Regions from separate parts of the Staphylococcus sp. GDY8P57P genome, predicted to be linked through region 2. Evidence: predicted binding sites of a transcription regulator. Region 2 holds the regulator's gene; the other holds the start of a gene.
What was found. The regulator Rex, encoded in region 2, represses fermentation and respiration genes when NADH is low (regulators of the CRP and FNR family bind a similar motif). The targets are predictions, from matches to a motif close to TTGTGAAATATTTCACAA.
Positions count from the first base shown of each region.

Region 1: the regulator Rex is predicted to act here: its motif matches at 2,587-2,604, upstream of nirB (nitrite reductase large subunit NirB).

Region 1 is NZ_JAESLK010000019.1:264,847-269,426, forward strand. It holds gene KA878_RS08140 (SRPBCC family protein) at 1-350, shown strand, start outside; gene KA878_RS08145 (hypothetical protein) at 410-592, shown strand; gene KA878_RS08150 (formate/nitrite transporter family protein) at 735-1,556, shown strand; gene KA878_RS08155 (sirohydrochlorin chelatase) at 1,763-2,479, shown strand; gene nirB (nitrite reductase large subunit NirB) at 2,728-4,580, shown strand, end outside.
Region 2 is NZ_JAESLK010000009.1:90,263-94,842, reverse strand. It holds gene tsaD (tRNA (adenosine(37)-N6)-threonylcarbamoyltransferase complex transferase subunit TsaD) at 1-110, shown strand, start outside; gene abc-f (ribosomal protection-like ABC-F family protein) at 476-2,419, opposite strand; gene KA878_RS04300 (redox-sensing transcriptional repressor Rex) at 2,660-3,298, shown strand; gene KA878_RS04295 (YeeE/YedE family protein) at 3,735-4,580, shown strand, end outside.

The sequences.
Region 1 (4,580 bases), on a different contig from region 2:
CAAAGGTATATCGTTTTAATCCGGTTGCCGGTGGGGATGCTTTCTTTGCGATTGAAATGCCAGAACAAACAAGTTATACACTTACAGAATATAAAAAAGTCGAAAAACCGCATCACATTGAATATTTTGATTTCTTTGCTACGCCTCAAGGTGAAAAAGATACAACATTACCTGGTATGCAAATTTTCATGGATTTTACTTCAGAATCAGAGGAACGCACGCGTGTTACATCAACTTCAATTTTTCCAACGAAAGATGCTGCGCAACAAGCACTTGATATGGGTGTAGAAGCGGGAATGAATTCTACGTTAGACCAACTTGATGCACTATTGAAACGTAAAAAGTCATAAGGATGTCAAAAAATCTCACTAAATTTACGTTATAATGTAGATGAAATGAGGTTGATGAAATGAAGGAAAGATATTTGAAAGTACTTGCTTTATTTTCAGTTAGTACTTTAATCCCTACAATCCTATTGAATTCAAAAGCGATTGATAATAGTGCAATTAAATATGTGTTAAGAACTGCATTAGGCTATGGTATCTTTGCTACAGGATTGCGTTATTTATCTAGACTTAAATCACAAAAATAGTAAATCTCAAAGTGAGGTGGCATCGTGTTTACACGACACGAGCTCACCTCACTTTTTTGATGTTTGAAATTTAATCTATTCATGTTTTCTTAAAAAATATATAATTGAAACATAACTTGAAAAGGATGTAGGGGGCATACATATGTTGAAGAACAATAAAACGGTTGAAGATACCCACGCAACTCGTGATATTGTAGAAGCGGCTGTTGGACAAGTACAGACGAAAGAAATCATGGCAAAGAAAACGCCTGGACGATACGCTTTGAAAGCGATGATGTCAGGTTTTTTATTAGCAATCGTAACTGTATTTATGTTAGCAATTAAAACACAATTTGCTGGAACTAACGAAGGATTAGTTAATTTATTGGGTGCGATTGCGTTTAGTTTAGCTTTAGTTTTAATTGTATTGACTAATTCAGAATTATTGACCAGTAATTTTATGTATTTAACGGTAGGCTGGTATTACAGAGCGATTACTATTAATAAGATGCTACTCATTTTCTTATTCTGCTTTATTGGAAATATTATTGGCGGATTTATTTTATTTTTCTTAATGAAAGGGACACATATAATGACGCCGGAAATGATTGCCAGTTTAAGTAAAACAGTACATATGAAGACAGTAGAATCAACATGGCTAAATATTTTAGTTAAAGCCATCTTTTGTAACTTCTTTATTAATATTGGTATTTATGTATCTATGTTATTTAAAGAAGGATTAGCAAGAGCGTTCTTTATTGCGGCAGGAGTTGTCGTGTTCGTATTTATGGGTTATGAACACGTTGTCTTTAATGCAGGTTTATATGCAGGCATGGTGTTTTATAATTTAGATGCACTTTCATGGTTAGATGTTATCAAAAATATTGTGTTTGCTTTAATTGGTAACTATATCGGTGGGGGTATCTTTATTGGTTTAGTTTATGCCTATTTGAATGGTTCACGTGATAGTTTAATTAATAAATAAGGCGGATTGGTTGAGATTAACGGCTAGGATAATGAATTCATTAGGAATTCTACCCTATGTTTGTCTCAACTTTTTTTATTAGTGACAAATTAACCAACAGACTTGACTTGATTAGTAGAAAAACATATGATTTTAATCAACATTTAAAGTTTAATGACGCATTCAATGGATTGTGATTGCACATGGATTAAAGGGGGATGACAGGATTGGTAGCCAATATTTTAGTTGCACATGGTATGAGAAAAGGTGACCAAAATCAAGCGTTAGAAGCATTTTTAGAGTCGCTCTTAAGAGATGAAACCTATCAATATGAACTCGCATTTATAGAGAGTGAAGAGAAAAGTATTGAGAATACAATAGGGCGTTTAATTCAAGCGGGAGAAACACATTTTAAAGTGGTGCCGTTATTAATTTTTTCAGCCATGCACTATATTGTAGATGTGCCGAATATACTTGCGCACATTAAACAAACACACCCACAAATTCATTACGAGATTAGTGAACCACTTGGCACACACGATTTAATGGTCGATTTAGTTGAAAGACGAATTCGAGACGTTAATGTGGATGCTTCGGTAAATCATGCCATTGTTCTTATTGCGCATGGTAGTTTTTCATATACGCAAGCGCATGATGAGTTGAAATCCTTTGGTAAGAAGCTAAAGCAAGACGTACCTGTCTTTTGTCGAACATTATATGGTGATATTACCTTCAGAAATGATTTAGACCAATTAGCTGAGCAGTATGAAACATTAATTGTTGTACCTATGTTTCTATATGATGGACGCCTTGTTAATAAAGTGAAACGCCTGATTTCGGAAATGGATATTCAAGGTACACTGCATATTACGCCATCTATCAACTTTGATAACATTTTAAAATTAATTATTAGTGATCGTTTAGAACAATTAGATAATAAATAAACTCAGATTATAAGGAGTAGGACGCCATTCGTATTGAATGCATTGTCCTACTCCTATTATTTTATGTGCAAATAGCGTATTAGGGAATTCCCCGATTTTACTAATATTTGTGAATTTAATCACATTTTTAAGGGGATTTGTTATAGAATAACAGTGAAGAAACAAATGTATAAATTCAAACATTTAATAATAACAAATATTGCAAATGGAAAATAAGTAAATTTTAAGTGATAAAAGGGGCATATTTTATGACTAAACAAAAATTAGTAATGATTGGAAACGGCATGGCAGGTTTAAGAACGATCGAAGAAATTCTTGAACGTTCTGATTCACAATTTGATATCACGATTATTGGTAAAGAACCTTACCCGAATTATAACAGAATTATGTTATCAAATATATTACAAAAGAAAATGACTGTTGAAGAAACAATCATGAATCCATATGAATGGTATGAAGAAAATAACATCGAGTTAATCGTTAATGACCCAGTGGAAACAGTTGATCGTTCCGCTCAAACGGTAACAACTTCAAAAGGTATTGAAGTTAAATACGATATCTGTATTTTTGCAACTGGTTCAAGTGCATTTGTATTACCTATACCTGGTTCAGATTTACCAAGTGTAATTGGTTGGAGAACAATCGAAGATACTGAACGTATGATTGACATCGCTAAAACGAAAAAAAGAGCAGTCGTCATTGGTGGTGGATTGTTAGGACTTGAATGTGCAAGAGGTCTTATGGACCAAGGCATGGAAGTTACTGTATTACACCTAGCAGAATGGCTAATGGAAATGCAGCTAGACCGTAAAGCTGGTGGTATGCTTAAAGCAGATTTAGAACGTCAAGGTATGAATATCGAGTTACAAGCAAACTCTAAAGAAATTATAGGTAAAGATGATGTTGAAGCGATTAGATTAGCAGACGGAAGAGTGATTGAGACGGATTTAGTCGTTATGGCAGTAGGTATCCGTCCATTTACACAAGTCGCTCGAGACGCTGGCTTAGAAGTAAATAGAGGTATTGTCGTTAACGACTATTTACAAACATCAGATCCAAATATTTACGCTGTCGGTGAATGTTCAGAACATAATGGCAAAGTATACGGTTTAGTCGCACCACTTTATGAACAAGGTAAAGTGTTAGCCGACTATTTAACTGGCAAAGAAACAGAAGGTTATAAAGGGTCTACAACATTCACTTCATTAAAAGTATCTGGCTGTGATTTATACAGCGCAGGACAAATTGTTGAAAATGATAATGTCCATGGGATTGAAATTTTCAATAGTGTAGATAACATTTATAAAAAAGTGTACTTAAGTGAAGGTCAAGTTGTCGGAGCAGTGTTGTACGGTGATACGGATGATGGTTCAAGATTTTATAACATGATGAAAAAACATGAATCTTTAGAAGACTATACATTGGTTTCATTATTATACAAAGGTGGCGAAGAAGCGGTAACATCAATTGCTGACATGCCAGACGATGAAACGATTTGTGGTTGTAATGGTGTCGATAAAGGTACGATTGTGAATGCAATTACTACGAAAGGTTTAACATCTGTTGACGAAGTTACAAAAGCAACTAAAGCAGGTAACTCTTGTGGTAAATGTAAAGGTCAAATCGGCGAGTTATTACAATGCACATTAGGTGATGACTTTGTAGCAGCAAAACCAACTGGTATTTGTGCATGTACAGACTTAACACGCGACCAAATTGTAACGCAAATCAGAGCTAAAGGGCTTAAAACTTCTAAAGAAGTGCGTCATGTTCTCGATTTTAAAGATAAAAATGGTTGCCCTAAATGTCGACCAGCAATTAACTACTATTTAAATATGGTATATCCACATGATCACCAGGATGAAAAAGAATCACGATTCGCAAATGAACGTTACCATGCTAATATTCAAAACGATGGTACATTCTCTGTTATTCCACAAATGCGTGGTGGCGTAACAGATGCTGATCAATTGATTCGATTAGGCGAAGTTGCTAAAAAATACAACGTACCTTTAGTTAAAGTAACAGGTTCACAACGTGTCGGTTTATACGGATTGAAAAAAGAAGAATTACCTCAAGTTTGGAAAGATTTAGGTATGCG
Region 2 (4,580 bases):
CAATGATCGGCGCAGCGGCATACTACTATTATCAAGCAGGCGTTACAGCTCATTTAGATTTAAATGGTGAAAATAACATGGACATAGAAGAAGCAACAATAGATGCTTAAATGATTTTAAAAATTTATTTTACGATAAGAAACCTCTTATGAACGTTAGCATTGTAATGCTTATGTTATAAGAGGTTTTATTTTTGAAGAAACATCATTTGATAAAGGTCAATAGGGAACATTTGTACTTATCAACATTAAGTGTATAAGTTGTGGATAAAAGGTTCTTAACAATGTGGATAGCAGATTAATTTTGTGTAAAAAATTGGTAAATGAATCAAAAATATCTTGTGGATAAGTAGGATAACTTTGTGGATAGTTGGTATTATCACATTTTAACTGTTTATAACTTTTATTGAAATTGATTCAAAAAAATAGCTAAAAAGTTATAAAATACTTTCTAGCTATTTTAAGATTAATGCGTTTTAAACATTTTCTTGTAAATTTTCCCATTCGGTCATAACTTGTTCTAATTTCTGTTCGGTTTCTTGTTTTTGATTCGCTAATGATGAAGCTTTTTCAGGATTATTAAATACATCAGGTTGCGTCAGTTGTTCATCAATTTGAGCGATTTCATTTTCATAGGATTCAATTTTAGATTCACATTCTTCAATGAGACGTTCTAATTTACGTTGCTCACGGCGTTGTTGTTTTTGTGAATCATACGTATTGATGGTGTTATTGTTTACGTTTTGATTGGAAACATCATTCTTGCTATCATCATTACGTTCATTTTCAAATGCTTCTAATGCAGCTGCTTCCTCTGTTTTCTCAATATAATATTGATAATCTCCAAGATACATCTGACCGCCATCTATATTTAAATCAAAGACTTTATTAGCTAATTGATTAATAAAGTATCGATCATGGGAAACGAATAGAATCGTTCCTTCAAAATCTTTTAATGCTTGTTCAAGCATTTCTTTAGAATCAATATCTAAATGGTTTGTAGGTTCATCAAGGATTAAGACGTTATCTCTTTGTAACATAAGGAGTGCTAATTGTAATCGTGCTTTTTCGCCACCAGATAAATCGTTAATAATTTTTTTAACATCATCTTGTACAAATAAGAAACGTCCTAATACAGCGCGTATGTCTTTTTCGTTCATAGTTGGATATTGATCCCAAACATAGTCGAGAATTGTTTTGTTGGATTTAAATTCTGCTTGCTTTTGATCATAATAGCCAATTTGTAGATTAGCACCAAAGGTAATATTACCGTCTATTTGATCTTGTCGTTGTGCGATTGTCTTAATTAGCGTCGTTTTACCTACACCATTAGGACCTATGATTGCGATATGATCGCCTTTCGTGACTTCTATGTTAATTGGAGATGTTATAGGCGCATCATAACCAATTTCAAGATTGCGAATATGCATCACGTCATTTCCTGTATTTCGATTGAACCCAAATTGAATATTGGCACTTCTTGCGTCTAACATTGGTTTGTCGATACGTTCCATTTTCTCTAATGTTTTGCGACGACTTTTTGCCATACCACTTGTTGAGGCACGTGTAATATTTTTTTCTACAAAGGTTTCCAATCGCTTAATTTCATCTTGTTGACGTTCATATTCTTGCATGCGACTTTCATAATACTTATCACGTTGCTCGATAAATTGCTCGTAATTGCCTACATAACGTTTAACATCACCAAGTGCCACATCATAGATTTGCGTGACAATCTTGTCTAAGAAGTATCTATCGTGACTGATGATGACGATGGCACCTTTGAAGTATTTTAAATAATCTTCTAACCACTTTGTTGTTTCTAAATCTAAATGGTTTGTAGGTTCGTCTAATAGTAATAAATCTGGCTCATTTAATAACATTTGTGCTAATGATAATCGTGTTTTTTGACCACCACTAAAATCGTTAATAGGTTTATCAAAATCATCTTCGTTAAAATTTAAACCATGTAGAACTGTCTTGATTTTACTTTCATATTGATAACCATCGAGTTGTTCAAATTGATTGGTTAATGATTCATAACGTTCCATATGTTGTTGATAGGCATCAGAATCATAGTCAGATGCATGATCAGCGAGCCAGTTCGTTTCTTCTTTAATTAAGCGTTCCATCTTTTTGAGATGTTCAAATGGTTTAGACATTTCTTCAAACACTGAAGCGGATGAATTAAGCGTCATTTGTTGGGTCAGGTAACCCATTCGTAAATTTTTAATTTTAGAAATATGGCCGCTATCGTAATCTTCAACACCGGCAATAATTTTCATTAAGGTTGATTTTCCAGCACCGTTACGACCTACGACTCCGATTCGTTCGCCTGTCTTTACTTCGAAATTCACACGTGTGAAAATATCATCACCATCAAATGATTTCGAAATGTCATTTAATTGCAAGAGTATCATTCAGGTTTCACCTTTCTATTTGTAAGTTTATTACTCGAAATTAAGTTGTATATTACTCTATATTTTACCATATTACTTAGTTTCTTGAAACTAAGTTATTTATTTTTAAAATGCGTTAAGGTATAATATTCCAGTATTCATAATAGGACATAAGAAAATTTTAAAAATTTAAAACGTATAGCACTCAAAATAGTTTGGATACATAGATTATAAAATTCAAACGAAAGGGGGGCATTTTAAATGGCTCAAAATAAATCTAAAATTCCACGGGCAACTTTGAAACGATTACCTTTATATTACAGATTCGTTAACACGTTAAAATCAAAAGGCATAGACAGAGTGAATTCAAAAGCGATTAGCGAGGCATTAAATATTGAATCAGCAACCATTCGTAGAGATTTCTCATATTTTGGAGAATTAGGGAAAAAAGGTTATGGTTACAATATAGATAGTTTATTAGAATTCTTTAAAACGGCACTTAGTGATAGCGATAATATACACATTGCATTGGTAGGTGTTGGTAATTTAGGTAGAGCACTTTTAACGTATAACTTTTCAATTCATGATGAAATGACCATTACAGAGGCTTTTGATGTTGATGAGCACATTGTCGGAAATAAGATTGGTGATGTGACTGTCCATCATATGAACGACTTAAAACAAGTTCTTGCTGACAAAGATATTAATGTTGTTATTTTAACGACGCCAGAAAGTGTAGCGCAACGTGTGGCAAATGAGTTAATTGAAGCAAATATTAATGGTATTTTAAATTTCACACCAACTAGAATAGAAGTACCTAATAGTGTACAAGTTCATCATATTGACTTAGGTATAGAATTGCAATCATTGCTATTCTTCATGAAAAATTATTCCAATTAAATAACGTCACTTTTATTACAGCACTCTGGGACATAAATAATATAATCATGCTATTTAGCAAATTCGCAGTTGCTGACTGAACTGATAAGGGGCTTAAACCAAGCTTTTCTCAGTTCTAGTCATCCTTGCGGGTGGGGACCCAACTAAGAGAATTTCACTAAAAAATTCTACAAGCAAAGCAAGTTGGGAGTCGGGGCCCCAACAAAGAGAATTTCACTAAGAAATTCTACAAGCAAAGCAAGTTGGGAGTGGGACGACGAATTCAAAAGAATTCTGTCCCACTCCCGTTTTGTTAGCCAACATTGAGTGAATCCAATGCAATAATTTATAGGTCGTGTGAAAAATCGCTAGAAGCATTTTATTTTAAGAAGTTGCCAAATTTAGTACAATTGATTATAATACCTTAGTAAAATAATCGGGAAAGGATGAATTAATAGTGATATGGATGATTATTAGTGGTCTTATCGTTGGAATATTATTAGGGTTTGTTATGCAACGTACACGTTTTTGTCTAGCTGGTGGCTTTAGAGACATGTATGTTCAAAAAAATAACAAAATGTTTTATGCTTTATTAGTAGCTATTACAGTCCAAAGTATAGGACTACTTATTTTAACTGGGTTAAATCTTATTTCAATACCTGATAGTACATTTCCAATTATTGGTACCATCATTGGTGCGTTTATATTTGGAATAGGTATTGTATTAGCAGGAGGCTGTGCTACAGGTACATGGTATCGTGCTGGTGAAGGTTTAATTGGAAGTTGGGTAGCACTCGTGTTATATGCAGTAACTGCGGCAATTACTAAAACAGGTGTGCTGCTTCCAGTGATGACGTGGATAAATCAACCTACAAATATCAATGCCAATATGTCTCAGACAACGGGTATTCCAATGTGGGTATTTACGTTAATATTAACGATCATCACGATTATTTTTGTAACTAAAACGTTACGCAAACCTAAACCCAAATTTGCGGTTCCAAAGCTTAAGCAAAAATATAGTGGCTTGAGACATTATTTATTTGAAAAACGATACCACCCATTTGTAGCTGGTATAGCAGTTGGTTTGATAGCATTAATTGCTTGGCCGATGAGTATGTCAACTGGTAGAGATTATGGTTTAGGCATCACAACACCATCAGCAAACTTAATTACGTTTTTAATTACAGGAGATACTCAGTTAATAGATTGGGGTGTACTATTAATATTAGGTATCTTTTTAGGGTCATATATCGCTGCTAGAGGATCGCGTGAATTCAAATGGCGATTACCTGATAAGAAG